DNA from 4 places in the Kocuria sp. KH4 genome. Region 3 is predicted to be linked to each of the others. Evidence: predicted binding sites of a transcription regulator. Region 3 holds the regulator's gene; each other region holds the start of a gene.
What was found. Region 3 encodes HrcA, which represses chaperone genes, less so after heat shock. Its sites were predicted from a motif close to TTNGCACTCGNNNNNNNCGAGTGCNAA; they were not measured.

Region 1: ACWCOM_RS16635 (Hsp20/alpha crystallin family protein) is a predicted target of HrcA. The motif match lies at 1,513-1,539, and genes of this name have one in related genera.
Region 2: ACWCOM_RS09590 (Hsp20/alpha crystallin family protein) is a predicted target of HrcA. The motif match lies at 2,018-2,044, and genes of this name have one in related genera.
Region 4: groL (chaperonin GroEL) is a predicted target of HrcA. The motif match lies at 2,308-2,334, and genes of this name have one in related genera.

Annotation. Positions count from the first base shown of each region.
Region 1 covers NZ_JBSJYX010000029.1:462-5,823, forward strand. The annotation lists gene ACWCOM_RS16625 (hypothetical protein) at 1-130, shown strand, start outside; gene ACWCOM_RS16630 (universal stress protein) at 439-894, opposite strand; gene ACWCOM_RS16635 (Hsp20/alpha crystallin family protein) at 1,041-1,469, opposite strand; gene ACWCOM_RS16640 (hypothetical protein) at 1,701-2,414, shown strand; gene ACWCOM_RS16645 (MOSC domain-containing protein) at 2,523-3,095, opposite strand; gene ACWCOM_RS16650 (hypothetical protein) at 3,185-3,949, opposite strand; gene ACWCOM_RS16655 (helix-turn-helix domain-containing protein) at 4,176-4,781, shown strand; gene ACWCOM_RS16660 (B3/B4 domain-containing protein) at 4,774-5,362, shown strand, end outside.
Region 2 covers NZ_JBSJYX010000010.1:110,660-116,021, forward strand. The annotation lists gene ACWCOM_RS09585 (NADP-dependent isocitrate dehydrogenase) at 1-1,216, opposite strand, end outside; gene ACWCOM_RS09590 (Hsp20/alpha crystallin family protein) at 1,414-1,917, opposite strand; gene ACWCOM_RS09595 (Gfo/Idh/MocA family protein) at 2,074-3,168, opposite strand; gene ACWCOM_RS09600 (TetR/AcrR family transcriptional regulator) at 3,254-3,916, shown strand; gene ACWCOM_RS09605 (gamma carbonic anhydrase family protein) at 3,927-4,439, opposite strand; gene ACWCOM_RS09610 (beta-phosphoglucomutase family hydrolase) at 4,455-5,362, opposite strand, start outside.
Region 3 covers NZ_JBSJYX010000017.1:63,483-68,844, forward strand. The annotation lists gene ACWCOM_RS12805 (DUF3097 domain-containing protein) at 1-387, opposite strand, end outside; gene hrcA (heat-inducible transcriptional repressor HrcA) at 563-1,570, shown strand; gene dnaJ (molecular chaperone DnaJ) at 1,644-2,792, shown strand; gene ACWCOM_RS12820 (16S rRNA (uracil(1498)-N(3))-methyltransferase) at 2,789-3,568, shown strand; gene ACWCOM_RS12825 (GerMN domain-containing protein) at 3,594-4,541, opposite strand; gene ACWCOM_RS12830 (PhoH family protein) at 4,856-5,362, shown strand, end outside.
Region 4 covers NZ_JBSJYX010000010.1:36,728-42,089, forward strand. The annotation lists gene ACWCOM_RS09260 (uracil-DNA glycosylase) at 1-108, opposite strand, end outside; gene ACWCOM_RS09265 (SDR family oxidoreductase) at 375-1,076, shown strand; gene ACWCOM_RS09270 (DUF3263 domain-containing protein) at 1,073-1,414, shown strand; gene ACWCOM_RS09275 (hypothetical protein) at 1,411-1,629, shown strand; gene ACWCOM_RS09280 (GNAT family N-acetyltransferase) at 1,688-2,287, shown strand; gene groL (chaperonin GroEL) at 2,540-4,171, shown strand; gene ACWCOM_RS09290 (MgtC/SapB family protein) at 4,334-5,041, shown strand; gene ACWCOM_RS09295 (RNase H family protein) at 5,085-5,362, shown strand, end outside.

The DNA of each region.
Region 1 (5,362 bases), on a different contig from region 3:
GGTCGTCGCCGAGGGCGGCTGGGCCTCAGCGGTCATCGCGCTCCAGCTCGTCACCGTGCTGACCATGGCCGCCCGCGTCCACCGGGGGAGCCCGGAGCACGGACCCGCCGCCCCGTGGCCGCCGGCCTGACCGCCCGCGGCGACGGGGAACGCCTCGGGCCAGCATCCAGCCGACGACCGCCAGGACGGGACAGGCCACGGGGACCAGGAGAGCGGGCAGCGCCGCGCTCCACCGGCGGCGGGTCCCCTCGCCGGCCGGTGTGCCCGCCTCCGGGAGCAGGGGCGCGGTGACGAGGTCGCCGCCGGGATCCCGCACCAGCTCGCGGAGCTCCCACCCGGCCAGGACCAGGTCCGCCACGAACAGGCCACCCCGGGGCCCGGGGGCCGAGCGCGACCGGGAGGCCCCACCGGCCCGACCGCCGGGTGCGGGCCCGTGGCCTACCGGCGTACGACCAGGACCGGGCAGTGCGCGTGGGAGACCAGTGCGGAGCTGACCGAGCCGAGGATCATGCCGAGGACCCCGCCGACGCCGCGGGGCCCGACCACCAGCATCCGGGCGGTCCTGCTCTCCTCGACGAGCAGCTCGGCCGCTCGCCCGCGCAGCAGCCGGGTGCTCAGCCGGGCGGGGCGGGTCTCCCCGAACACCTCCCGGAGCGTCTCCTGAAGCATGTGCCGGGCGTCGGCCTGGAACGTCTCGGGATCGAGCTCGGGGACGTATCCGTAGGACGTGGCGTACATGGCCGGGTCTTGCCAGCACGCGATCACCTCCACGGGGGCGTCGAGGGCCTGCGCCAGCCGGGCGGCCTCCCGCAGCGCCTCCTTGGAGTGGTCGGAACCGTCGACGCCCACGATGATGCGCTCGCCGGTGGGGGTCTCGATCGGGGTGTCGCTCATGACGCTCCTTCGGTGCGGGTCCGGCGGTGCCGGGGTCGTGCCGGTGGATCATCCCGACCCCGGCGTGCCGGGCCCGGGGCGGTGCGGCGGATCGTGGTCGGGCGGCGGACCGCACCCCGGCGGATCCGCCGCCGCGTGCGGTGGCCCTAGACGGATCCGGACTCCCGGCGGGTCACCGGGATCTTCCTGCTGGTCTGCTCCCCGGGCTCGCGCATCGGGGCCCGGACCTCGAGCACCCCGTCGGTGTAGGCGGCGGTGATGTCCTCCTCGCGGCAGCCCTTGGGCAGGGGCAGGGCGCGGGAGAAGGAGCCGTAGTGGAACTCGGAGCGGTAGCTGCCCTTGTCCTTGTGCTCGGTCCTCTCCTGCCGGGTGGCCCGCAGGTGCAGGGTGTCGTTGACGACCGTGAGCTCGACGTCCTTGTCCGGGTCGATCCCGGGCAGCTCGGCCCGGATCACCATGGTGCTGCCGTCCTGGAACTCCTCCACGCGCGGCCACGTGCTCTCCAGGTCGCCCTCCATCAGACGACGGAGGGGCTCGAGCACGTCGAAGGCCTCCCTGCGCATCAATCCAGCCATGACCAGACTCCTCATCGTGAACCGACCGGCACCGGCCCCCTGGTCGGTGCTCCGGCGCCCCGGGTGCCGGCGCCCGGATCCCCGGGGCCGTGCGCTGCACGTGGGCATTTCCACCGTAGGCACCCGGCGCCGGTGCGGTAAGAGCCGGGGCGGACATGTCCGGATCGTGACGCCACCGGCGGGGCGGGCCCCCGTGCCGGCGGCCTACCCTGGGTCCCGGGGGTGGTGGCCGTGCCACGGAGGACCGCGACGATCGTGCTGGGGACCCTGCTGCTCGCCGCAGGAGTGCTGCTGCTCCTGGAGGTGACCGGACTCATGGGGGCCGTGGGGGTGCTGTGGGGGCTGCTGTTCCTCGTGGCCGGCATCGCGTTCGGCGTCCTGGACGCCACGGACCGGGCGATGTGGTGGGCGGCGATCCCCGCAGGCACGCTCCTCGGCCTCGGCGTGCTCGTGCTGTTCGACGCGGCCGGCGTGCCCGGCAGCCAGCAGTGGGGTGGAGTCCTGTTCCTCGGCGGCGGCGGCGCCGGGTTCATCGCGGTCTACCTGCGCCACCACGACCGGTGGTGGGCCGTCGTCCCGGCCGGTGTGCTGATCACCCTGGCGCTGCAGGCCCTGCTCACCGCCGCCGCCCGGCAGGAGCAGGCCGGCGGGGTGCTGTTCCTGGTGGGGCTGGCCGCGACGTTCGCGCTCGTGGCCGTGCTGCCCACGGGCGCGGCCCGCACCCGGTGGGCGTGGCTCCCCGCCGCGGCCCTGGCCGTCCTCGCGGCGCTGATCGCGCTGGAGGCCACCGCGCTGCTGTCCGTGGTGTCCTCCCTGTGGCCGCTGGCGCTCATCGCGGCCGGCGGCTACCTCGTCGTGCAGGGACTCCCGCGCCGGCGCGGCGCGCCCGGACGCGATCCGGCGCCGGGCGCCGGCAGCACCTCGCCCGCGCTCCGCGACCGGTGAGCCGGCCGGGCCCCCGCCCCGCGAGGGGCCGGGAACGAGCGCTCGCGGCCGGCGCCGCGGCGGGAGCGCGCCGCGTCCCGCACGACCGGGGCCTCGAGGGGGCCGCGGTCAGGGCAGCCGGGACGGGCGCAGCCGGACCGCGGCCCCGGCCCGCTCCGGGGCCAGGGGCACGGGACTGTGCAGCACGGCCGCCCCCCGGTGCAGGACCCCGTCCGTGAGCGGCCGGCAGCGCAGGCCTCCCCGCCCGCGCATCGCGGCGTGCGCCCCGGGGGCGAGCATCCGGTCCATCCACGCGCAGGGGTGAGCGGGCCGCCCGGCCCGCAGCCGCACGAGCTCGCCGTGCGACTCCAGGGCGAACTCCCGGCCCAGCAGCGGGGCCAGCTCGGCGCCGCGCAGGACCACGTTGCGCCGCGCGAGCAGGGGGTCGAAGGGCTCGACGCCGAGGTCGGCGGCGATGGCCTCGAGGGCCTCGACGGCGAGCAGGGTGACGGCCGCGTCCATGTGCGCGGCCTTGCCGAAGAACCGGTCGCCGACGATGCCCTTGCCGGCCACCAGCTCGGCGCGGTCCGCGTCCGTCGTCGGCACGTCCGCGGCGCCGTCCCGGGCCCGGCCGAAGTAGGCGTGGCCGGGGGAGACGAGCAGGTGCAGGATCTCCACGTCGTAGCGGTGGGTCGTCGTCATGCGCTCCAGCCTCTCACCGGCGGCCCCGACCTGCACGCCCGGCCGCGGCCCACGACGCCCCGGGGCCGGCCGTCCGCGGCGGAGGATCCTCAGCCGGCGCCGCCGCGCAGCACGTCCACGTGCACGTGGTCGAGGTGGCGCAGGATCTCGTCGGCGGGCTCGGGTGCGTCGTAGTCCTGCCACCGCCCGCGGCCGCTGTGGGCGCTCCAGAACCGGTCGTCGAAGATGACGTACTGCACGTCCAGGTCCTCGGCGTGGGCGACCAGCCAGTGGGCCAGCACCCACCCCTGCCGCCGGTTCTGCTCGGTCACGGGGCGGAAGAACACGTCGACGGCGCGGCCGTCGTAGTGCGTCGACTCCTCGCCGTGCCCCTGGCCGACGCCGCCCGGGGCGAACCCGCCCAGGCTCTGCTCACCGAACACCTCCGTCATCGCCGCGCGCATCCGCTCGGCGCGCGGGGTCAGCCCGGTCCCGGTCAGCTGCTGCTCCGGCAGGTCACCGGCGGCCGACCCCCGGCAGGCCAGGCTCGCCCCGGCGTCCCCGGGCGGCCCCTCGGAGAGCCGCTGCAGCACCGCCCGGTCGAGCCCGGCGGTGTCCGCCGCCTGTCCGCGGGCGGCGAGCGCCACCGCCGTGGTGGCCCGCTGGGCCTCCTCGCGGGTGAGCTCCACCGGCCCGTCGGCGGTCTCGACCGTGCACTCGGGGCCCCAGCGCGGCCAGCCCTCGCCTACGCGCGGACCGCCGAGCAGGCTCGGCCCGAGGAGCACCAGGGCGCCCCCGAGGGAACCCAGCAGCAGCAGGCTCAGCGCGACCCGGAGGGGGCGGCGCCGGTCCCCGTGGGTGTCCGGCGGACTCATCGCGGGCGCGGGTGGGCCGCCGGGACGGGCGTCGCCCGCGGGTCCGGGCTGACGCCGCCGGCCGGGGGGATGGTGACGGTGATGACGCACCTGCCTCTGCTCGTCCTGGAGCCCGGGCCGCATCTCGCCCCGGGGTTCCAGCTATAGCAGAGCGGACGGGCCGGGACAGTGCCCGATCGGCGACGCCGGTTTATAGAATGCACTGTCAGTGCACTATGATGCACTCATGGATGACAGCACGACAAGCTTGGCGACGGCCATTGGCACCCGCGTGAGACAGGAGCGGCAGCACCGGCACTGGACCCTGGACCAGCTGGCCGAGGCCGCCGGGGTCAGCCGCCGGATGGTGGTCAACGTGGAGCAGGGCGCGGCCAACCCCAGCGTGGGCACCCTGCTGCGGATCAGCGACGCCCTGGGCATCGGGCTGCCGGCGCTGGTCGAGCCGCCGCAGCCCAGGCCCGTCAAGGTCACCCGGCACGGGGACGGCGCGGTCCTGTGGACCGGGGACTCCGGCGGGCGGGGGGTCCTGGTGGCCGGCACCGCGCCCCCGGACGTGGTGGAGCTGTGGGACTGGACCCTGGGTCCCGGCGACCGGCACGCCAGCGAGGCCCACGCCCCGGGCACCAGGGAGCTCCTGCAGGTCCAGCAGGGCACGCTCACCGTCGAGGTCGCCGACCGGTGCGAAACCCTCGACGCCGGTGACGCGCTCGCCTTTCCCGGCGACGTGGCCCACGCCTACGCCAATTCCGGCGCCGAGCCGGCGCACTTCTCCCTGACCGTCTTCGAACCGGGCGTGGGCTCGGCACACCACCAGGAGGGTTCCCATGACTGACCTGAGCACGCTGGACCGGCTGCTCGACGAGGCCCGGGTCGAGGACGAGGTGTTCGCGCTGCGACTGGACTACCGCGCCGCGCTGCTGGCCGTCGACGGGCTCGTGCCGGGTCCGAGCGACGAGGCCGGTGAGACGCTGCTGCAGGAGGCCGAGGCCGCCGCCCGCCGGGCGCTGGGCGACCGGCCGGTGGAGCAGCTGCCGCACGTGGCCGCGTGGCGGGAGGCCTACCGGGCGTTCGGGGCGAAGCCGCAGCGCACCCGCAACAGCCTGGAGGCCCTGCTGCGCCGGGCCTCGGCCGGACTGCCGCGGGTCAACCGGCTCACGGACCTCTACAACGCGGTCTCGGTGCTGCACCAGATCCCGCTCGGCGGGGAGGACCTGTCGCGCTACCGCGGCGCCCCGCGCCTGGCCCGCGCCACCGGTGCCGAAGCCTTCGACACGACCGCCGCCGGGGAGCCGGTGACCGAGCACCCCGAGCCCGGCGAGGTGGTGTGGTGCGACGACGCCGGGGTGACCTGCCGGCGCTGGAACTGGCGCCAGGGACGCCGCACCGGCCTGACCGAGGACACCACCACCGCCC
Region 2 (5,362 bases), on a different contig from region 3:
GGACGGAGCCCATGGTGCGCGGGTCGAAGGCGCCGTGGGCGCGGCAGTCGTCGATCACGACCTGGTAGATCCCGGCGTAGGAGCTGTCCGGCAGCACGGCCAGGGTGTCGGCCTCCTCGCCGTCCGGGCCCCACATGTGCCCGGAGGAGCGGATCATGGCCGGCATCGAGGCGTCCACGATGATGTCCGAGGGCACGTGCAGGTTGGTGATGCCCTTGTCGGAGTTCACCATGGCCAGCTCCGGGCCCTCGGCGAGGCCCTTGTCGAGCGCGGTCCGCACGTCCTCGCGGACGTCGGCGGGGAGGGCGTCGAGGCCGTTGAGGATCGCGGCGAGCCCGTTGTTCGGGGACAGGCCGGCCTCCTCCAGCTGGGCGCCGTAGGCGGAGAAGACCTCCGGGAAGAACGCCTTGATCACGTGGCCGAAGATGATGGGGTCGGAGACCTTCATCATGGTGGCCTTGAGGTGCACGGAGAACAGCACGCCCTCCTGCTTGGCCCGCTGGACCTGCTCCGCGAGGAAGGCGTCCAGGGCGGCGGCGCGCATCACGGTGGCGTCGACGACCTCGCCGGCGAGGACGGGCACAGACTCCTTGAGCACCGTGGTGCTGCCGTCCTCGCCCACCAGGCGGATCCGGAGCGTGTCGTCGGAGTCGACGACCACGGACTTCTCGTTGGCGCGGAAGTCGTCGGCGGCCATGGTGGCCACGTTGGTCCGGGAGTCCGCGGACCACTCGCCCATCCGGTGCGGGTTCTTGCGGGCGTAGCTCTTCACCGAGGCGGGGGCGCGCCGGTCGGAGTTGCCCTCGCGCAGGACCGGGTTCACGGCGGAGCCCTTGATCTTGTCGTAGCGGGCCCGGGCGTCCTTCTGCTCGTCGGTCTCCGGCTCGTCCGGGTAGTCCGGCAGCGCGAAGCCCTGCTCCTGCAGCTCCCGCACCGCGGCCTTGAGCTGCGGCACGGAGGCGGAGATGTTGGGGAGCTTGATGATGTTGGCCTCGGGCGTCTTCGCCAGGTCGCCCAGCTCGGCGAGGGCGTCGTCGACCCGCTGCTCCTGGGGCAGCCGGTCGCTGAAGGCCGCGAGGATGCGCCCGGCCAGGGAGATGTCCCGGGTCTCGACCTCGACGCCGGCGGTCGAGGCGTAGGCCTCGATGACGGGCTTGAGGGAGTAGGTGGCGAGCAGGGGCGCCTCGTCGGTGCGGGTGTAGATGATCTTTGCCATGTGCGGGCTGTCTCCCATGTGTGTCGACGGATGCGGGTCGGTGTGTCCTGGTGCCAAGATACCCGAGCCCGCGCCCGCCCCGGTGACCGGCGCCCGCCCGTGGACGCCGCCGGACACGGCCGCAGGCCCGCTCCCCGGGAGGAACGGGCCCGCGGCCGCGGCGGTGCCCGGGCGCCCGCGCGCCGGGACCGCCGAGATCAGCCCTCGGTGGGCTGGGTCGAGCGGGTGCCGTTGACGAGCTCGCCCTCGCCGATCACGCGGTCGCCCTCCGTGCCCTCGCCCAGGGCCTGCTGCTCGCCCTGGCCGGAGACCACCTGGATCTTGCGCGGCTTGGCCTGCGCGGAGACCGGGATGGTCACCGTGAGCACGCCGTTGTCGTAGCTCGCGGCGATGCCCTGGATGTCAATGCCCTGGCCGAGGTTGAGCTGGCGCACGAACGAGGAGCTCTGCCGCTCCCGGGTGATCCACTGGACGTCCCGGACCTCGGGCAGCTTCCGCTCGGCCCGGATGGTCAGCAGCTGGCCGTCCACGTCGACGTCGACGCTCTCCGGGTCGATGCCCGGCAGATCGGCCCGCAGAATGTAGCGGTCGCCGTCCCGGTAGAGGTCCATGGGCATCTCGCGCAGGCCCTGGCGGGCGAACAGCGAGGCGGCGAGGCGGTCGAAATCGTTGAACGGCGTGAACATCGTGGCCACGTCCATCATCTCCTCAACTACATGAGCAGTGCCTTTGACATTTAGTTGAGTCATACCGGCTCAACCAGGATCGATGATAGCCCCGCCGCGGGGCGGGGTTCAACGGCTGCGACGCTCGATCGCCGAGGGCGAACCCGGACGCCGGCGGCGCCGGCGCGACCCTCAGCGGCGGTCGTTGGGGTACTCCACCCCGATCCGCTCACGGACCCGGTCGAAGAGCTCGACCAGCTCCAGGGAGTCGGCCCAGGGCATCACGGGCGACTCCGGCAGCCCCTGCTGGATGCACCGGGTGGCCTCGCGCATCTCGTAGACGTACCCGGCGCCGGTCACCGCCACCTGCTCCACGACCGGGGCGGCGCCCCGGCGCGCGCCGTCGGCGCTCTGCAGCACCAGGGTGGTGGGGCAGTTGATCCGCCCGTCCACGCGCAGCCAGCCGTGCGTGCCGCTCACGGTGACCTGGTGCGGCACGGTGCTGGAGAGGGTGCCGCTCACGTGGCCCCGGCCGTGCCCGAAGTCCAGGGTCAGGGCGGTGTCCAGGTCCACGGCCGTGGCGCCGAGCTCGGCCTGGGCCGTCCAGCGCTGCGGGGCGCCCAGCACGGCCCCGGTCCAGGTCAGCGGATAGACCATCATGTCCAGGAGCACCCCGCCGCCGTCGGCGTTGCGGAAGAGCCGGTGGCCGGGGTCCACCGGGCGGTGGGTGCCGATCGAGGCCTCGACCGAGCGCACCCGGCCCAGCCGCCCCGCCCGGATCCAGCGCATCGCCGTGCGGAAGCCGGGGGTCATCCGGGTCCAGACGGCCTCCATGAGGAACACCCCGTGCGCGCGCGCCAGCTCCAGGAGGTCGCGGACCTCCGCGGCGGTCATCGCCAGGGCCTTCTCGCACACCACGTGCTTGCCTGCGCGCAGCAGCGCGGACACGTCCCGGTGGTGGTAGCCGTGGGGCGTGGCCACGTAGACCACCTCCACGTCCGGGTCGGCCGCGAGGCGCTCCAGGCCCGTGCCGGCCGCGGTGTTCCCGTACGCCCGCTCCACCCCGTGCCGGCGGGCGAAGTCCTCGGCGCGGTGCTGGTCGCGGGAGCTCACGGCGACGAGCCGGGCGTCCGGGAGGGCGGCGATGTCCGGGACCACCTTCTCGGCGATGTCGGCCGTGCTGACCACGCCCCAGCCGAGCGTGCGGCCCGTCGCCGTGAGCGGGGCGTCCAGGTGGGCGGCGTCGAGGGCGGCGTCGACGAAGGGCGGGAGGGTCGCGGCAGGCATGGGCGCATTCTGCCACGCCCCGGCCGGGCGGGCCGAGGCCCCCGGGTCCCGAAGCGAACGACCGTTCGTCGCCTAGACTGGCGGCGTGCCTCGGGTCAGCCAGCAGTACAAGGACGAGCGCCGCCGCGAGATCGTGGCGGCGGCCAGCCGCTGCTTCCTGGAGCACGGCTTCGGCGGGGCGTCGATGCACCGGATCATCGCGGCGACGGGGCTCTCCGCCGGGGCGCTGTACAACCACTTCCCGTCCAAGCACGAGCTCGTGGTCGCGTCCGCGCGGGCGGCCCTGGACCGCGTCCTCGCCGTCGACGAGGACGCGCCGCCGACCGTGGACGAGGGCGCGCCGCCGGCCGCGGGCCCGTCACGGGCCGCGGCGGCCGGGCGCCCGGCGCCGGAGGACCCCGGCGCGGACCCGGCCGGATGGGTGGCCGAGCTGCTGGAGCGGCTCGCCGCGGACCCGGACGCCACGCGGCTGCTGCTCATCACGTGGGGCGAGGCCGTGAGCGAGCCGGCCCTGGCGGCGGTGGCCGGGGAGCACCTCGCACGGGTGCGCGCGCGGGTCGAGGAGCGCTACGGCCGGTGGGCCGCCGAGGAGCTCGGCCTGGACCCGGAGCGCTCCCGCGAGTGGGTCGCGATGTTCGCCCAGGCCATCCTCTCCGTGCTGCAGGGCTACGTGGTGCAGTCGTGCCTGCTGCCCGGCTTCGACCACGACGCCTACCTGGACTACGCTCGCACCCTCGCGGCCCAGTGACCGGCCGGGCTCAGGCGTTGAGCTCGCGGTGCTCGGCGGAGAGCTGCACGTAGGTGCGGGCGTTGGCGCGCACCTTCTCGCGCTCCGCCCCGGTGAGCTCGCGGCGGACCCTGGCGGGGACCCCGGCCACGAGCGAGCCCGGCGGCACCACGGTGCCCTCGAGGACCACCGCGCCGGCGGCGACCAGGGACCCGGAGCCGATGACGGCGCCGTTGAGGACGGTCGCGTTCATGCCCACCAGGACCTCGTCCTCCACCGTGCAGCCGTGGACCACGGCGCCGTGGCCCACGCTGACGCCGGCCCCGATCGTGCAGGGGTGCTCGGGGTCGGAGTGGACCACCACGTTGTCCTGGAGGTTCGAGCCCGCCCCCAGCCGCACGGGGGAGCGGTCCCCGCGCACCGTGGCGCCGTAGAAGACGCCGGAGCCGGGGGCCAGCTCCACGTCGCCGACCACCGTGGCGGTCGGCGCCACGAAGGCGGAGGCGGCGATCCGGGGCGTGTGCCCGGCGTGGGGAAGGACCAGCGCGGCCGCTGCGGCTCAGGCCGTCCGCGACCCCGCCGGGAGCGCGCCGAGCGGGTGGCGCTGCCGGATCGCGACCCGGATCTTCTGCCCGCCCTTGAGCACGTACTCCGCCCCGTGCACGTGGATCGTGACGTTGCCGGCCCGGCGCGAGGTGCCCTCGAGCTCGAGGACGTGGTGGTCGATGCAGACCCGGATCACCTGGCCCCGGTAGAGCACGGTGAACGAGACCCGCTCCAGCTGGCTCGGCAGCGCGGGGTCGAACTCCAGCCACTCGCCGCGCACGCGCAGGCCCGCGTAGGCCCGGGTGACGACGTCCACGGAACCGGCCATGGCGCCGAGGTGGATCCCCTCGCCCGTGGTCCCGCCCTGGGTGTCGTCCAGGTCGATCAGCAGCGCGTCCTGGAAGGCCGACCACGACCGGTCCGGGTTCAGCCAGGCGAGCACCGAGGCGTTGACCACCCGGGAGAGCGAGGACCCGTGCGAGGACCGCGCGATGTAGAAGTCCACGGTGCGCTCGATGGCGGCGTGGTCCACCTCGTAGCCCATCCGCCCGAGCTCCTCCACGAGGCCGTCGGGGCCGAACAGGTAGACGAGCATGATCGTGTCCGCCTGCTTGGCGAGCTTGTAGTTGTTGGTCATGTCGCCCTCGTTCTCCAGCAGGAGGTCGAGGCGGCCGATGTTGCGGTACTTGGCCCGGTAGAACTCCCAGTCCAGCTCGTCCAGGTCGTCGTAGCCGTGGAACTGGCTGATGGTGCCGTCCTTGTTGAACGGCACGAACATCCGCTCCGACATCTGCTGCCAGGTCCCCACCTCCTCGGCCGAGAGGTCGAAGCGGGCGGAGAGCTCCTCGCGCTGGTGCTCGACCATGTGGTGGAAGATGTGGGCGCTGTGCCGGAAGAGCCAGGCCGCCAGCACGTTCGTGT
Region 3 (5,362 bases):
GAGCTCGGCGTCGTGGTAGCCCTCGACCCAGACGCGGGAGGCCTTGGCGGTGCTGGCCCGCAGCCCCTCCACGGCCACGGAGCCGGAGCGGGTGCGCCCGGGCCGCTTCGCCGCCGGGGCCCGGCGGGGCTCCACCACGACGACGGGCTCCCCCTCCAGCAGGAAGCCGGGTCCGAGCGGGAACGCCTTGACCCGGCCGCGGCGGTCCTCCAGGCCCATGACCCGCATCCCGCCGATCGTCTCCAGGGACACGACCGCCCCGACCCAGCCGGTGGTCACGTCCTCCAGGAGCAGCCCGGGGGCGACCGGCACCTCCGCGGAGGCCGGCCTGCGCCGCGACAGGCCCGCGTCGTCGAGGCTGCGCGGCCCCCAGCCGTAGTCGCTCATGCTCGTCCTCCCGGTCGCGGTCCCGCCCCTCCGGCGCGGATCAGCCGGAAGCGTACCAAACCGGGCGGGCGGAACCGGGTGGTCGGACACGGGGGCTACACTGGATCGCGCTGGCACTGTGGCCACCCGAGTGCCAGGCGGCCCGGGTGCCGGGGAGACGACGGGGAGGAGCGACGTGAACCATCCGAGACGACTGCAGATCCTGCAGGCCATCGTGGAGGACTACGTGCACTTCCAGGAGCCCGTGGGCTCCAAGGCCCTCGTGGAGCGCCACCGGCTCGGTGTCTCCTCCGCCACCGTGCGCAACGACATGGCCGCGCTCGAGGAGGAGGGCTTGATCACGGCCCCCCACACGAGCTCGGGCCGGATCCCCACCGACAAGGGCTACCGGACGTTCGTGGACCAGATCGCGGCCGTCAAGCCGCTCTCCGGCCCGGAGCGCCGGGCCATCCAGAGCCTGCTCGACGACGCGGCGGACATCGACGACGTCATGGAGCGCACCGTGCGCCTGCTCGCCCAGCTCACCCACCAGGTGGCGGTCGTGCAGTACCCGCACGCGTCGGGGGTGACGGTGCGCCACGTGGAGGTCGTCGACCTCGGCGCGGGCCGCGTGCTCGTGGTGCTCATCCCCACCAACGGGCGGGTCGCCCAGCGCGTGGCCGTGCTGCCCGCCCCCCTGGAGGAGGCGCAGCTGCTCGAGCTGCGCGCCCGGGTGCTGGCCGCGGCCGTGGGCCGCTCCCTGGCCGCGGTGTCCGCGGCGCTCGTGGCGATGACCGCCGACATCGCCCCGCGGCTGCGCCCGGCCGCCGAGACGGTGGTCGAGGTCGTCGGGTCCCTGGCCGCCGGCGGGGCCGAGCACCGCATGGTCATGGCCGGCACCGCCAACCTCGCCCGCGCCACCGGGGACTTCCACCTGAGCATCGGCCCCGTCCTGGAGGCGCTCGAGGAGCAGGTCGTCATGCTCCGGCTGCTCTCCGAGATGGAGCAGGACGCCCGCGGCGTGGCCGTGCGGATCGGGGCGGAGAACGCCGCGGGACCCCTGTCCGAGGCGGCGGTCGTCGCCACCGGCTACGGGCCCCAGTCCAAGGTCGGGGTCGTGGGCCCCATGCGCATGGACTACCCGTCCACGATGGCGGCCGTGCGCGCGGTCGCCCGCTACCTCTCCCGTATCCTGGGGGGTTGAGCCCCCGCCGGGCCCCGGATGCCGGGGCTCGGCACCAGAACTCCCACCGAACCTCTCGACAGAACGGACCACGGTGAGCAATCACTACGAGACCCTGGGTGTGTCCCGCGACGCCAGCCAGGAAGAGATCAAGAAGGCCTACCGGAAGAAGGCCCGCAGGCTGCACCCGGACGTCAACCCCAGCCCGGAGGCCGCGGAGGAGTTCAAGCGCGTCTCCCACGCCAACGACGTCCTCGCCGACCCCGAGAAGCGGCGCGTCTACGACGCCACCGGCAACGAGAACGGCACCGACACCGGCTTCGGCGGCGGGTTCCCGGGCACCGGCTTCGGCTTCCAAGACATCTTCGACACCTTCTTCCAGGGCGCCGGCGGCTCCGGGGCGGGCCGGCGCGGGCCCGCCTCCCGCACCCGGCAGGGGCAGGACGCGCTGATCAACGTGCGCGTGTCCCTCAAGGACGCCGTCTTCGGCACCGAGAAGAAGATCACCGTGGACACCGCGGTGGTCTGCCCCACCTGCAACGGCACCTGCTGCCAGGAGGGCACCCGCCCGGAGACCTGCGAGGTCTGCCACGGCGCCGGCCAGGTCCAGCGCCAGGTGCAGTCCATCCTCGGCACCGTGGTCACCGCGGCCCCCTGCGCCACCTGCGACGGCTTCGGCACGGTCATCAAGCACCCCTGCCACGAGTGCTACGGCGAGGGCCGGGTGCGCGACCGCCGCCCGCTGACCGTCAAGATCCCGGCCGGGGTGTCCTCCGGCAACCGGATCCGCCTCTCCGGCCAGGGCGAGGCCGGCACGGCCGGCGGGCCCAACGGCGACCTCTACGTCGAGCTCAAGGTCGACCCGGACCCGACGTTCGAGCGGCAGGGCGACGACCTGCACGCCCGGGTGCGCGTGCCCATGACCTCCGCGGCCCTGGGCACCACCGTGACCCTCGAGACCTTCGACGGGGAGCGCGACGTGCCCGTGGCCCCGGGCACCCAGACGGGCCACACGGTCACCCTGCACGACCTCGGCGCCACGCGGCTGCGCGGCGGCGGCCGCGGCGAGCTGTTCGTCCACCTCGAGGTCGAGACGCCCACGGGGCTCGACGACGAGCAGCGCGAGCTGCTGGAGCAGCTCTCCCGGCTGCGCGGCGAGGAGCAGGCCACCGGCACCACGCTGAACAGCCCCGCCGGCTCCGGCGGGTTCTTCTCGCGGCTCAAGGACCGCTTCGACCTGTGAGCCTGCCCGTCTTCAAGGTGGAGCCCGGCCTGCTCGAGGGACTCGGCCCGGGCGCGGTGCTCACCGTCACCGGGCCGGAGGCCCGCCACGCCGTCACCGTGCGCCGCCTCGGCGCCGGGGAGTCCCTCGAGCTGGTCGACGGCGCGGGCGCGCGGGCGACCGGCCTGCTGTGCGCCGCCGGCAAGGACAGCATGGACGTGCGCCTGGCCGAGGTGGGCGCGGACCCGGTCCGCCGGCCGCGGCTGGTGCTCGCCCAGGCCCTCGCCAAGGGGGAGCGCGACCTCCTCGCCGTCGAGACGGCCACCGAGCTCGGCGTCGACGCCGTGGTGCCGTGGCAGGCGGAGCGCTCCATCGTGCGGTGGAAGCAGGAGCGCGCCACCAAGAGCCACGACAAGTGGGTGCACACCGTGGCGGCCGCCGCCAAGCAGTCCCGCCGGGCCCACTGGCCCGAGGTGCTGCCCCTGAGCACCACCCGCGAGCTGGCCGCCCTGCTGGGGCGGCCGGGCACGGCCGGGGTCGTGCTGCACGAGCAGGCCCGGGACTCCCTGGCGGGGCTGCTCGGCGGAGCGCAGCGGCCCTGGGAGGCGGCCGAGCGGATCGTGCTCGTCGTCGGCCCCGAGGGCGGCATGGCCCCGGGGGAGCTCGAGGCCCTGGCCGGCGCCGGGGCGCGGACGCTGCGGCTCGGGCCCGAGGTGCTGCGCAGCTCCACCGCCGGGCCGGCGGCCCTGGCCGTGCTCAGCGCCGCGCTGGGCCGGTGGGACGGCGCCCCCGGCTGAGACCCGGCTCCGCGGGTCCGCCCGTTCAGCCGGGAACGACCTCCACGGGGCCGTCGTCGCGCACGGTGTCGCCCTCGGCGTCCCGGCCCGTGACCGTCACCTCGTACCGGCCGGGGGCCAGCTCGACCTCCGTGCGGAACCCGACCGTCCCGTCGTCCCGGGCGGTGGTGCCCACCGCGCCCGCGGCCACGGTCGCCCCGTCCGCGTCCAGGACCGCCCACCGGCACTCGCCCACGCCCTCCAGGGCCCGGCCGGAGATCTCGACGGCGCCCTCCGGGTGCGGGCCCTCCGGGGGGTCCAGCCACAGGGGCGCCTCCAGGCTCCCGTCGGGGCGCAGGGGCTCGTCGAGGCGGACGGAGCCGAAGACCTCCTCCCGGGCCCGGCCGTCCACGAGCACAACCACCTCGGGCTCCGCGCTGTGCGGGAGCAGGCCCGTGCTGCTGGCCGTGGCCGTCACGGTGTGGGCCAGCTGCTGCAGCGCCAGGCGCGCGTCCTGCTCGTCCAGGCCGGTGCCGAAGGCCTCGGCGGGCAGGTCGACGGTGATCGTGCCGTCCGGGGAGGTGGAGCTGCCCACCTGGTCCACCGGGGACCAGAGGGTGCGGTAGCCGGGATCCTCGGGCGCGGCGGTGGTCAGCATCGCGGCCGCGGCCGCGATGGGGTCCACCGCCGCCGGTCCCTCGGTGGCGTCCCGGAACTCGCGGAACAGCCGCCGCTCCCCGTCGGCGGTCCCCACCCAGTAGACCGAGACCTTCGTGGTGGCGACCGCGCTGGTGCTGCCGCCCGCGGCGCCGCCGCCCGCCGGGCCGGGCGCGACCACGGGGGCGGGCGCCGTGCCGGAGGCCGGAACGGCGCCGTGGGGTGCCGGCCCGGGGCCCGGGGCGCATCCGGCGAGGACGACGAGGCAGGCGGCGGACAGCGCCGCCGCACGGCGGCGGGCACGTCCCGCGGGGGGCCGGAACAGGTCGGTGGCCATGGGGGGACGCGCACCTCGTCTCTGCGGGGTCGGTGGTGGATGCCGGTGCGGCCGGCCGCACCGTCCCCCTGCCGGAGGACCCGACCATTCCAGCACAGCGTCCCGGGGCCCCACGCCCGGATCGGCCGCTCCACCGTGACCGATACCAAATCGGAATCTCCGCCCGCCCGGGCCCGGGCGCCGGGGCCGCGCGGTACCCTGGTAGCAGGGCCGGCCCCCGCGGGGCGCCCCTCGCCGTACCACGGTGCCCGCACCGGCACCCACGAACCGCACCCATCCAGAGAGCGAGAGCACGGCCCCCACGGGCCGCACCCATGACTGAGACGCTGCCCGGCACCACGCACCCCCTGACGGCCCGCGCCGTCATCACCTTTCCCGACCGCGAGACCATGGTCCGCTGCCTCGGCTCCGGGGACGACACCCTGCGCCAGGTCGAGACGGCCTTCCCCGGCCTCTCCACCCGCCCGCGGGAGCTGGAGCTCGGCATCGAGGGCCCGAGCGGGCCCGTGCAGATCGTCGCGACGCTCTTCGAGGAGCTCAAGGTCCTCGCCGGGCGCGAGACCGCGATCACCCCCCAGGTGATCACGCAGCTGCTCGAGCTGATCGGCAGGGACCTCTCCGCACGGCCCAGCGGAGCGCTGACCCAGAACATCCTCTCCAGCCGGGGCCGCAAGATCCGGCCCAAGACCCTGCACCAGAAGTCCTACGTCGACGCCATCGACGAGCACACCGTCGTGTTCGGCATCGGGCCGGCCGGCACGGGCAAGACCTACCTGGCCATGGCCAAGGCGGTCCAGGCGCTGCAGGCCAAGGAGGTCTCC
Region 4 (5,362 bases), on a different contig from region 3:
CTCGTCGCGCAGGAACCGGCCCATCTGCCGGATCTGCGGCTCCACCGGGGCCAGGGCCTCGGCCCAGTCGGGGGCCATGATGGTGTCCAGGGGCTGGGGCTCGCTCACGGTGCTCCTCGGTGTCGGTATCGGGATCGGTGTCGTTATCGGGGTCGGTGCCGGGGCCGGTGACGGGGTGGGCGCGGGTGCCGGTGCGCGGATCGCCGCTCGTGCCGCGGGGCGTCGGGACCATGGCCGGTGCGGCGGGGAGCCGCGTCCCCTCCGGGCACCACTCTAGGCCGGTCGCCCGGGGCCGCCGGCGCCCCGGTGCGGTCTGCCCGGTGGGTTCCCGCCGGGGCGGGCGGGACCGGCGGGGGACTGGTTAGAGTGGGCGCATGAGCGCAACCGATCCCCGACCCGTCGCCGTCGTCACCGGGGCCACCGGAGGCATCGGCCGCGCGTGCGTGGCGGACCTGGCCCGGGACCACGACGTCGTGGCCCTGGGGCGCGAGCCCGCCCGCCTCGCCGAGCTGGCGGAGCTGCCCCACGTCACCGTGCGCGCCGCGGAGCTCACCGACTTCGCGCGGCTGCCGGACGCGCTGGCGGACCTCGACCGGGTCGACGTCCTCGTGCACTCGGCGGCCCGCGCCGGGCGCACCACCGTGGCGGCGGCCTCGGTGGACGACTGGCGGGACCAGCTCGAGCTCAACGTGGTGGCCCCCGCGGAGCTGACCCGGCTCCTGCTGCCCGCCCTGCGCGCGGCCCGCGGCACGGTGGTGTTCCTCAACTCCGGCTCCGGGTTCACCGCACGCGCCGGGGACGCGGTCTACGCGGCGTCGAAGTTCGCGCTGCGCGCGCTCGCCGACTCCCTGCGCCAGGAGGTGGAGGCCGACGGCATCGTGGTCAGCTCCGTGCACCCCGGGCCCGTGGACACCCAGATGCAGCGGGACATCCAGGCCGGCCTGGGCAACGAGTACGTGCCCGAACGCTACATCCGCCCCGAGTCCGTGGCGGCGGCGGTGCGCGCCGTCGTGGACGCCGGCGCGGACGCGCAGATGACCACCGTCTCCCTGCGGCCGAGGGTCGAGTCCCGGTGACCGCGGACGGCGCCGCGGCGGAGGACCAGCCCGCGGCCGAGGAGCAAGCCGTCGCAGGGGACCCGCCCGCGGCGGAGGAGCAACCCGCGGCGGACGCGCCGCCCGACGGGCCCCCGGCCGGCTCCGGGCTCGACGAGACCGACCGGGAGATCCTCGCGATCGAGAACCTGCAGTGGAAGTACCAGGGGGCCAAGGAGATGGAGATCCGGCGCCGCCTGGGGCTGTCCCCGACCCGCTACTACCAGCGGCTCAACGTCCTGATCGACAGCCGCGCGGCCCTCGAGCACGACCCCATGCTCGTGGGCCGGCTGCGCCGGCAGCGCGGGGACCTCGGATGAGCCAGTACCCGCCCGACGAGTTCGACGACGTCCCCGAGGACGGCCCGCGCCAGGGCGCCCACCGCGGCCGGCGGCGGACCGCCCGGGTGGGCTCGGGGGAGCTGATCGCGATCGTCGTGGCCGGCGTGCTCAGCCTCGGCGTGGGGGCGTACGCGTTCCTCGAGGGCGCCGGGGACACGGCGCCTGCCCCGGCCGTCTCGTCCCCGCAGCCCTGACCGGCACCGCCCACGACCCGGGCCCCCGCCCCCGAACGCCCCCGGAAGGAAGCACACCGTGCAGATCGCAGGCAGCCGAGTCCACCTCCGTGACTGGACCGAGGAGGACCTCGCCGCGTACGAGCAGTGGATCATGCCGCCCGAGGGCGGCGGCGAGCACGAGTGGCAGCGCACGGACGGGCCGTTCTACCCGAACTTCACCGCGGAGGGCGCCCAGCGCTGGCTCTCCACCCTGCGCGCCCACGTGGCCGCGCAGGACTGGCCGGACCCGCGGGAGACCATGGTCATCGCGGACGCCGCCACCGGCCGGTTCATCGGGCAGGTGTCCTGGTACTGGTCGGAGAAGCCCACCGAGGACCCCGGGACCGGTACGCACCTGCTGCCGCTGCGCTCGCTGGGCATCACCGTCTACTCCCCGGAGCACTGGAGCGGCGGCTACGGCACCGAGGCCATGCGGCTGTGGATCGACCACCTCTTCGCCCGCTCGGACTCCCACCGGCTCGACCTCGAGACCTGGAGCGGCAACGTGGGCATGTGCCGGGTGGCCGTGAAGCTCGGCTTCACCGAGGAGGCCCGGCTGCGCCGGGCCCGCAAGGTCGGCGGCGAGTACTACGACCGGATGATCTACGGCCTGCTGCGCGAGGAGTGGCAGGGCTGAGCGACACCGGCTCAGGGGGGTTTGCACTCTCCCCGGACGAGTGCCAAGATTGCGATTAGCACTCAGTCGTGCGGACTGCTAAGGGGTCGGTCCCCGGCCCGGCCCGGGCAGCCACCGGCACAGGAGTGACACCTCAACCACCACGGTGAGGTGCCGTGCGGCGTCGGGAAGAGCCCGCCGCCGTGCGCGCCGTCCGTCGCGGGCACCGTGGAGGTCGACCGTTTGTCTACCGTCCAGGAGGGACGAAGTCACATGGCAAAGATGATTGCTTTCGACGAAGAGGCGCGCCGCGGTCTCGAGCGGGGTCTGAACACCCTGGCCGACGCCGTCAAGGTCACCCTCGGCCCGCGCGGGCGCAACGTGGTCCTCGAGAAGGCCTGGGGCGCCCCCACGATCACCAACGACGGCGTGTCCATCGCCAAGGAGATCGAGCTGGAGGAGCCCTACGAGAAGATCGGCGCCGAGCTCGTCAAGGAGGTCGCCAAGAAGACCGACGACATCGCCGGCGACGGCACCACCACCGCCACCGTGCTGGCCCAGGCGCTCGTCAAGGAGGGCCTGCGCAACGTGGCCGCCGGCGCCGACCCGCTGAGCCTCAAGCGCGGCATCGAGAAGGCCGTCGCCGCGGTGACCGAGGAGCTGCTGGCCTCCGCCAAGGAGGTCGAGACCGAGGAGCAGATCGCCGCCACCGCGTCCATCTCCGCCGGCGACGCCGAGATCGGCCGCCTCATCGCCCAGGCGATGGAGAAGGTCGGCAAGGAGGGCGTGATCACGGTCGAGGAGTCCAACACCTTCGGCCTGGACCTCGAGCTCACCGAGGGCATGCGCTTCGACAAGGGCTACCTCTCCGGCTACTTCGTCACCGACGCCGACCGCCAGGAGGCCGTCCTCGAGGACCCCTACATCCTCGTGGTCAACTCCAAGATCTCCGCGGTCAAGGACCTGGTCCCCGTGCTCGAGAAGGTCATGCAGGCCGGCAAGCCGCTGCTGATCATCGCCGAGGACGTCGAGGGCGAGGCCCTGGCCCTGCTGGTGCTCAACAAGATGCGCGGCTCCATCAAGTCCGTGGCCGTCAAGGCCCCCGGCTTCGGCGACCGCCGCAAGGCCCAGCTGGCCGACATCGCCATCCTCACCGGCGGCCAGGTCATCACCGAGGAGGTCGGGCTGTCCCTGGAGACCGCCACCGTGGACCTGCTCGGCCAGGCCCGCAAGGTCGTCGTGACCAAGGACGAGACCACCATCGTCGACGGCGCCGGCACCGCCGAGGAGATCGAGGGCCGCGTGGCCCAGATCCGCGCCGAGATCAACAACTCGGACTCGGACTACGACCGCGAGAAGCTGCAGGAGCGGCTGGCCAAGCTGGCCGGCGGCGTGGCCGTGCTCAAGGCCGGTGCCGCCACCGAGGTCGAGCTCAAGGAGCGCAAGCACCGCATCGAGGACGCCGTGCGCAACGCGAAGGCGGCCGTGGAGGAGGGCATCGTCGCCGGCGGCGGCGTCGCCCTGATCCAGGCCGGCCAGAAGGCGTTCGACAAGCTGCAGCTCACCGGCGACGAGGCCACCGGCGCGAACATCGTCAAGGTCGCCATCGACGCCCCGCTGAAGCAGATCGCCATCAACTCCGGCCTCGAGGCCGGCGTGGTCGTCGACAAGGTCCGCGGCCTCGACCTGGGCCACGGCCTCAACGCCGCCACCGGCGAGTACGAGGACCTGATGGCCGCCGGCATCAACGACCCGGTCAAGGTCACCCGCTCGGCGCTGCAGAACGCGGCGTCCATCGCCGGGCTGTTCCTCACCACCGAGGCCGTCGTGGCCGACAAGCCGGAGCCCGCGGGCGCCGGCGCCGGTGCCGACGACGGCATGGGCGGCATGGGCGGCATGATGTGATCGACGGCTGACCCGTCGAGCGTGCGACCCACGCATCCGGCACGGGCCGGGCACCCCCTCCGGGGTGCCCGGCCCGTCGCCGTTGCCGGGCCCCGGCGGACGCCCGTTCCGCGGGCGACGGACTTGGTGTTCAATCGAGTCACCACGCGGGGAGGAGCGGCCATGGACTTCGTCGACTGGGAGCAGGTCCCGGTCCAGCTGGCCCTGGTGGTGACGGCGTTCGGGCTCACCGCGCTCGTGGGTCTGGAGCGGCGGCTGCGGCGCAAGAGCGCGGGGCTGCGCACGCACACCCTCGTCGGCACGGGATCGGCCGTGTTCACCCTGGTCTCCGCCTACGGCTTCGGGACGCTGCCGGGCATCGACGCCGGCCCAGACCCCTCCCGCGTGGCGGCCCAGGTGGTCGCGGGCATCGGCTTCCTGGGGGCGGGGGTGATCTTCACCAACCGGGACGTGGTGCACGGGCTGACCACCGCCGCGAGCGTCTGGCTCTCCGCGGCAATCGGCATGGCCTGCGGGGCCGGGCTGGTGCCCCTGGCGGTCGCGGCGACCGCGCTGCACCTGCTCTCCGCCGTGGCGCTGACGCCGCTGTCCCGCCGGCTGCCGCGCATGGTGGCGCCGCAGGGGCTGCGGCTGCGCTACGCGGACGGCCACGGGGTGCTGCGGGAGGTGCTGGCCGTGGTCGAGGAGCTCCAGCTCAGTGCCTCCGTGGTCTCCAGCCGCCGGATCGACGACCCGGAGCGGCCGGAGGTGGAGCTGCTGCTGCGGCTCGAGGGCAAGACCGACCTGCGCACGGCCGCGGTGCAGCTCTCCGGGGTCGACGGGGTGCGCGACGTCGCCCAGCAGCGTCTCGAGGAGGACCCCGGCGACTGAGCACGGTCCGGGGCGCCGCCGGGGCCGTGAAAAGATGGACGCCATGACGATCACTGCTGCCGCCGACGGCTCCGCCCTGGGCAACCCCGGCCCCGCCGGGTGGGCCTGGTACATCGACGACGACACCTGGCGGGCCGGCGGCTGGCCGCACGGCACCAACAACATGGGCGAGCTCAAGGCCGTGCTCGACCTGCTCGAGTCCACGGCCCACCGCCCCGAGGAGCCCCTGCGGGTGCTGTGCGACAGCCAGTACGTCATCAACTCGATCACCAAGTGGATGCCGGGCTGGAAGAAGAAGGGCTGGAAGAAGAAGGACGGCAA